3 regions of the Rhizobium sp. BK289 genome follow, and region 3 is predicted to be linked to each of the others. Evidence: predicted binding sites of a transcription regulator. Region 3 holds the regulator's gene; each other region holds the start of a gene.
What was found. Region 3 encodes PhoB, which activates phosphate uptake and scavenging genes when phosphate is short. Its sites were predicted from a motif close to TGTCATNNANCTGTCAT; they were not measured.

Region 1 (2,263 bases), on a different contig from region 3:
TCATGTCGCCCCGCGCCTGGCGAACGGCAAGCGCGGCCAGCGTGCGGTCATAAAGCGAGCCCTCGGCCATGACGCGATCGACGGCGAGCCCCAGCTGCGCCACGATCTGGTCGATGCCGACTGCCGGCAGCGAGCGGTCGCCGCGGCGACGGTCGGCCAGCAGCCGGTGAGCATTGGCGATGGCGGCTTCGCCGCCCTTAACGGCAACATACATATGTCACAACTCCGTTGCGGTGATCTTGGTGGTGCGCGGCAGGCAGAGGAATTGCCGGTCCGCCGTCAGGATGAGATCGACGCCGCGCGGGAAGAGCGCGCGATTGTCGTTCCAGATGCGCAGCAACGCGTCCGGCAGCCCAACCGGGCCGATCATGGTCACATCCTTGATGCCAGGCCCCGAAAGCGCCAGTTCCTTGCCGCCCTCCAGGCTTTGGACTTCCAGAACGATCGTGGTCGACCGATCGGGATATTCCTGGGTGCCGATGCCGAACTGGCTGAAGGAGGAAAGCGCCATGCCGGCTTCGATGAAGGCGAACTGCGCCTCCAGCCGATCCGAAATGACGGGCGCTCCGGTGTGGAAGCCGAGCCATTCCGGCAGGCTTGATCTTGCCAGGCTGTTGGAGAGCCAGACAGACGTGTCGTGATCACAAAGGGTGAGGCCGATGGCGCCAGCGGCAACACCGAGTGGAGCGGGCGGCGCGACGTCAGCCTCAACGGTCTGCAGGGTGCCCGGACGTGCCATGGCGTCCATTGCCTTCTTGAAGACACTCTGGGCATCGAAAACCGGATCGATGAAGCCGCCGGTCAGGGCTTCGTTGCCGAAGGTTGGGGTGCTGGAAAGGCTCATCAATCTTCTCCGCGAACCATGGTGAAGAAATCGACGCGGGTTGCCGCCGTCTCTTCCGCGCGCTTGCGATCATAGTTTTCGATACGTTCGGTCACGGGCTGCAGAATTGCCCTTTCGACGAACTCCTTCGTGGCCGACTGCTGCCAGAGGGCATCGAAGATGGCCGAAAGCCGGACCTTTTCCCGATCCGTGCCGAGCGCGTGAGCGTGCCCGATTGTATTGGATGCCAGCCTGACGGTGGCGCGTGTCACCGTGACTTCACCGAGGTTAAAGGGGGAGCCACCGCCGCCGATGCGGCCGCGCACCATGACGAGCCCTGTCTCCGGTCCGCGCACCGGCTGTACCGTCGGCTTGCTCGGCAATGCTTCCCAGGCCGCCTCGAGCTCGTCGCGCTCGGCCTGCGCCAAGAGATCGGCGACGCGCTTGCGTTCCCGACGCTCCTGAGCGGCCGCTTCCTGCCTTTGTGCTGAATTCATCGCGCCTTCCTCTAAATGTCTATTGATATAGACAACCATACAAGATAGTTTTATATCTATTAGCGAGTCGTGACAAGCGTGTGACAGGGCGAGTGGGCGAAATGGCAGGGCAGAAGATCCAGAGGCAAACGGGCGTGGCGCTCTGGCGGCAGATCGCCGACCGGATTCGGACCTCGATCAACCACGGCGACTTCGACCAGACGGGTATGGTGCCGCCGGAAACGGTGCTGGCACTGCAGTTCGGCGTCAACAGGCACACGATCAGGAGCGCGCTCGCGGCACTAGCGCAGGAAGGGATTGTCCGCGCCGTGCAAGGACGCGGCACGCTGATTGAGCGCAAGGAGCGACTAAGCTTCCCGATTTCAAGGCGCACGCGATTTTCGCAAGGGATCGGCGACCAGGTACGTGAGACCCGCAGCGTGCTGCTTGCATCGGGCGAAGAGGCCGCGAGTATCGAATTGGCCCGGCAGCTCAAGATCAAGACGGGTACGCCGCTGATCCGGCTGGAAACGCTCGGCCAGGCGGATCATCGTCCGGTATCGCGCGCCACCAGCTGGTTCCCGGCGGATCGTTTTGGCGATATCGCTGAGATCTATCGGGCGACGGGATCGATCACCAAGGCATTCAAGGAGCTTGGCGTGCCCGATTACGTTCGCGTCGTCACCGAGATCACCGCAACGCATGCCGATGAAGGCGATCTCACCGATCTGCAATTATCCCCCGGCGCCATCGTATTGGTTGCCCAGGCGCTCAATGCGGATCTCGACAATATCCCCGTGCAATATTCGATTTCCCGCTTCGCCGCCGACAGGGTGCGCTTCACCGTCGAGAACTGATGCCGCACTAGGGAATCGGCTGAAAATCGTTCGGCGGCCATTGCTGTGCGGCATGCAGGATGCGGATTATGCGCACCGTTTCATCAGCAAGATCATAAACCAGCAGA
Region 2 (2,263 bases), on a different contig from region 3:
TGGCGTCGGTGATCGTCTTGATGCCCGAGGACTTGAGAGCGAGGCCGATGGAGTAGTAGCCGGTCGCACCGTCGGTCTGCTGCGTGGTCAGGATCGGGGTAACGGCCTTCGGGTCCTTGATGGCGACGGCTGCATAGCCGGAAGCGCCGAGTTCTGCGAAGTCGAGCGTGCCGCCGAGCAGGCCCTGGATCACGCCGTTATAGTCTGCGGCTGGGAACAGCGAAACCTTCTCGAAGCCGAATTCCTTCTTCAGGTGGTCGGAAAGGCAGGCGTAGTTGCGCAGGCGGTCGGCTTCGTTTTCGCCGCCGAGAATGCCGACGCGGAATTCCTTGAGATCAGCTGCGTTGGCAGCAGCGCCGACTGCGAGCGCAACGAGCGCCGTAGCGGCAAAGAGTGCTTTCTTCAACATGGGTTCGTCTCCTGATTAACCGGTGTCCCCGGATGTCTTCGGTCTGATAGAAGAAATGCGCCCTTGACGCGGGCATTCGATCCCGGCCGTCCCCCTCAGAGACCGGCCAGCGCCAGCGGTTGCGGGCCGGCAGATTCTGTCGCCGCGGCTTGCACGGCCGGATCGGCAATGTTGATTGATGTCGACGTCATGGTCTCATCGATGCCAGCGCCGTCCTTGTCGGTGCCGTAGATTTCCTTGACGGCTGCTGCCGTCAGATCGCTCGGCTTGCCGTCGAAGACGACCTTGCCGCCTGCCATGCCGACGATGCGTTCGCAGTAGTTGCGCGCCGTATCCAGCGTGTGCAGGTTGGTGATGACGGTGATGCCTTCGCGCTCGTTGATATCTCGCAGCGCATCCATGACGATCTTGGCGTTCAGCGGATCGAGCGAGGCGATTGGCTCGTCGGCCAGCATCATCTTCGGCTGCTGCATCAGGGCGCGGGCGATGGCGACGCGTTGCTGCTGGCCGCCGGAAAGCGTGCCGGCCATCTGCAGGGCCGTCTGCTCGATGCCGAGGCGCTCCAGCGCCGCAATAGCTTGGATGCGCTCCTCGCGGGTGAAGACGGAGAGAAGGCTCAGCACCGTCGAACGATGGTTGAGGCGGCCGAGCATGACATTGGTGAGCACGTCGAGGCGCGGCACGAGGTTGAACTGCTGGAAGATCATGGCGCAGTCGCGGTGCCAGCTGCGCAATGCACGGCCGCTGAGCTTTGAGACCTCGGTACCGGCGAAATGGATGGAACCGGAGCTGGGATCGGAGAGGCGATTGATCATGCGCAGCAGCGTCGACTTGCCGGCGCCGGAACGGCCGATGACGCCGACCATCTGTCCCTGCGGAATGTCCAAAGTCACGGAATCGACAGCGAGCTTGTTGCCAAACCGGCGCGAGACATTCCTGAGTTCGAACATAGTGCTTCCCTTTCGCGGCTGCCGGGCTGCAGAAATTTCAGCGGTACCGGTGCTAAGAATGGGCGCGTGCCTCTGTCTCCAAAGGAGTTCGAAGGGGCTGGCGCCGACCACAAGGCAACCGATTAGTCCCGCTTCATGAAGCTCCAATGTCAGTTTTATGTAACTGCTGTTACAATTCCCGGCGATTTTGCAAAATTAGCCGGCTGAGGGCTTTCCTTGGAGTTTAGCCGTCAAACATACCTGTCGGCAGGCCGTCCATGCTGAAGCTGTTCTTCTCGCGCCGGTATTCCTCAATGCCGTCGGTACCCTTGGCTTTCGCCCATTGATCAAGGCTCGGCCTCTCGCCTTCATAGGTGAAAAGCGGCACGCCGAAACCGCAGGACGTTTGTACGAGATCGAAGTCCAGCCATACGATCTGCCGCGCCCCGAGCGGCTCTTCGTCCGCATAGTGAGCGTGCAGCAATTCCCGATATTCGGCGGACGAGCGATGGATGATCCGGCCGCGGCCATAGAGGCGCAGGATCATCGGCGGCCCTTCGACGGCGCAGAACATGATGGTCAGCCGCCCGTCGGCCTTCATATGCGCCGCGGTCTCGTTGCCGCTGCCGGTGCGGTCGAGATAGATAGCCGTGTTAGGGGATATGATGCGCAGGCACAGCGTCTCGCGGGGCGAAACATTGACACGGGACTCCGATGTCGCGGACGCCGTGAAGAATATATGTTGCCGCGCGATGAAATCGCGCAGCCGGTCGTCGATGCTGGAAAATTGCTTCGCCATGGAAACTCCTCTCGATCCCGTCCTTGCAAGGATCATCTGAAAGCTGGATCGCTTGTCACCGCCTCGCAAGCCCGATGAGGGTCGAAAGCGTCCTCAGGCGGCGTAGCGATCCAGGAAATCTTCCGC
Region 3 (2,263 bases):
CGTTATCGGCAAGGTACATCGCCTGAACCTTCCCGGCCGAGCGAAGGCCGGCGGCACGGCAACCGCGACGCGCACGCCGAAGCGCAGTGCTGCAGCACCCCGCGCCACGAGCTACGGATCGCGCGTTGCAACACGGACGGTCGTCACCCGCCAGCAGGGCGTAACCATGCTGAAGGAAGAGATCGAGGTCGATTCCGTCAACGAAATCCAGTATCGCCCGGCTGCGAACGTCGTCGTTCCGATCTCCCGCCGCCTCGGCCTGACGGAGCTGACGGAGCGCACCTGCAAATGGCCGGTCGGCGATCCGCTGAAGGACGATTTCCACTTCTGCGGCAATGACAGCCCGGATTCGTCGCCCTACTGCACCTATCATCAGCGCATGGCCTACCAGCCAGTGCATGACCGCCGGCGCAACAACGGCTGAAAGTGACAGCAAGACAAAGAGCAACAGGCCCCTCGAGGCCCGTTTTTCTATTTCCGCCGCTCCTGCATAATTCCTTAAACCGGAATCGATTTAAGAGAAAATTATGCAGCATTTCAAGATGTTACAGCGACCTTAACGCGTCTTGAAAGACGCGTGGAGCTGTAATGTTGATACCCGAGCGGCAAGCCGCTCAGGCTTCCATGGAATAGCCCGCGCCGCGAACGGTACGGATGACATCCTGCATATTGGAGAAATTGAGCGCCTTGCGCAGGCGGCCGACATGGACGTCGACCGTGCGTTCGTCGACATAGATATCGTGACCCCAGACGCCGTCGAGCAGCTGCGAGCGCGAGAAGACGCGGCCGGGCGAGGACATCAGGAATTCCAGCAGGCGGAATTCCGTCGGCCCCAGCCGCACTTCGCGGCTCTTGCGGTGAACGCGATGAGTTTCGCGATCGAGCTCGATATCGCCGCAACGCAGCACCGTGGAGAGCACCTCCGGACGGGCACGCCGCAGCATCGCCTTGACGCGGGCCATCAGCTCCGGCGTCGAGAACGGCTTGACGACATAGTCGTCCGCGCCGGTCGAAAGCCCGCGCACGCGCTCGCTTTCCTCGCCGCGGGCCGTCAGCATGATGATCGGCAGGCGCTCCGTCTCCGGCCGCATGCGCAGCCGGCGGCAGAGCTCTATGCCCGATACGCCGGGGAGCATCCAGTCGAGGATCAGGAGATCGGGGATGCGCTCCTGGAGACGCAGCTCAGCCTCATCGCCTCTTAGGATCGTGTCGACCTCGAAGCCTTCGGCCTCAAGATTGTAGCGCAGCAGAACGCTGAGCGCTTCCTCGTCTTCTACAACAGCAACTCTCGGAACCATGCGCTTATGGTCTCCTTTCTTCACTTCCAGATTATTCCGTCACCGCGCCGACGGTATTGGCGGTATCATCCTTCGGACGCTCGCCTTCGGGCTGAGCGCCGGTCGCCATGTAATAGATCGTCTCGGCGATGTTGGTGGCATGGTCGCCGATGCGCTCGATGTTCTTGGCGCAGAAGAGAAGATGCGTGCAGGTGGTGATGTTGCGCGGATCTTCCATCATGTAGGTCAGCATCTCGCGGAAGAGCGAGGTGTACATGGCGTCGATTTCCTCGTCGCGCTCACGGATCGATACGGCCTTGTCGGGCGAACGGGTGGCGTAGACATCCAGAACTTCCTTGAGCTGGCTCAGTGCCAATTCGGAAAGGTGTTCGATGCCGCGGGCGAGACGGCGCGGAACGCCGGTGCCCTGCACGGCGATGACGCGCTTGGCGGTGTTCTTGCCGAGATCGCCGACGCGCTCCAGATCGGAAGCGATGCGGATCGATCCCATGATTTCACGAAGGTCGGCTGCCATCGGCTGACGGCGGGCGATGGTGACGATCGCCTTGTCGCCGACTTCGCGCTCGGCATGGTCGAGAACGACGTCGTCGGAGATGACCTTCTGCGCAAGGGCAGCATCGCTTTGGACCAATGCGCGTACGCTGTCGCTGACCATCTGCTCGGCCAGGCCGCCCATTTCCGCAATACGGCGCGTCAGGAACTTCAGGTCTTCGTCATAGGCAGAGAGAATGTGTGTGGAGACCATTTTTCTATCCTCAAGGTGAACTGTGTGAAAGGGGCCGCGCGCTTGATATCATCAACCAAAACGGCCCATGATGTAATCCTGCGTGCGGTAATCGTCGGGATTGGTGAACATTTTATCGGTGTCGTTCTCCTCGACCAGATGGCCGAGATGAAACATTGCGGTGCGCTGCGAAACGCGGGCGGCCTGCTGCATGGAATGCGTCACGATGACGATCGTGAAG

Region 1: the regulator PhoB is predicted to act here: its motif matches at 1,390-1,406, upstream of phnF (phosphonate metabolism transcriptional regulator PhnF).
Region 2: the regulator PhoB is predicted to act here: its motif matches at 1,495-1,511, upstream of phnC (phosphonate ABC transporter ATP-binding protein).

Annotation. Positions count from the first base shown of each region.
Region 1 is NZ_JACHZO010000021.1:64,884-67,146, reverse strand. Features, by position in the region: gene FHT84_RS28805 (carbon-phosphorus lyase complex subunit PhnI) at 1-214, opposite strand, end outside; gene phnH (phosphonate C-P lyase system protein PhnH) at 218-844, opposite strand; gene phnG (phosphonate C-P lyase system protein PhnG) at 844-1,320, opposite strand; gene phnF (phosphonate metabolism transcriptional regulator PhnF) at 1,422-2,156, shown strand; partial or broken gene FHT84_RS31590 (hypothetical protein) at 2,164-2,263, opposite strand, start outside.
Region 2 is NZ_JACHZO010000021.1:71,007-73,269, reverse strand. Features, by position in the region: gene phnD (phosphonate ABC transporter substrate-binding protein) at 1-409, opposite strand, end outside; gene phnC (phosphonate ABC transporter ATP-binding protein) at 505-1,359, opposite strand; gene FHT84_RS28830 (pyridoxamine 5'-phosphate oxidase family protein) at 1,583-2,137, opposite strand; gene FHT84_RS28825 (DapH/DapD/GlmU-related protein) at 2,231-2,263, opposite strand, start outside.
Region 3 is NZ_JACHZO010000005.1:291,804-294,066, reverse strand. Features, by position in the region: gene FHT84_RS12280 (GcrA family cell cycle regulator) at 1-424, shown strand, start outside; gene phoB (phosphate regulon transcriptional regulator PhoB) at 615-1,298, opposite strand; gene phoU (phosphate signaling complex protein PhoU) at 1,330-2,043, opposite strand; gene pstB (phosphate ABC transporter ATP-binding protein PstB) at 2,095-2,263, opposite strand, start outside.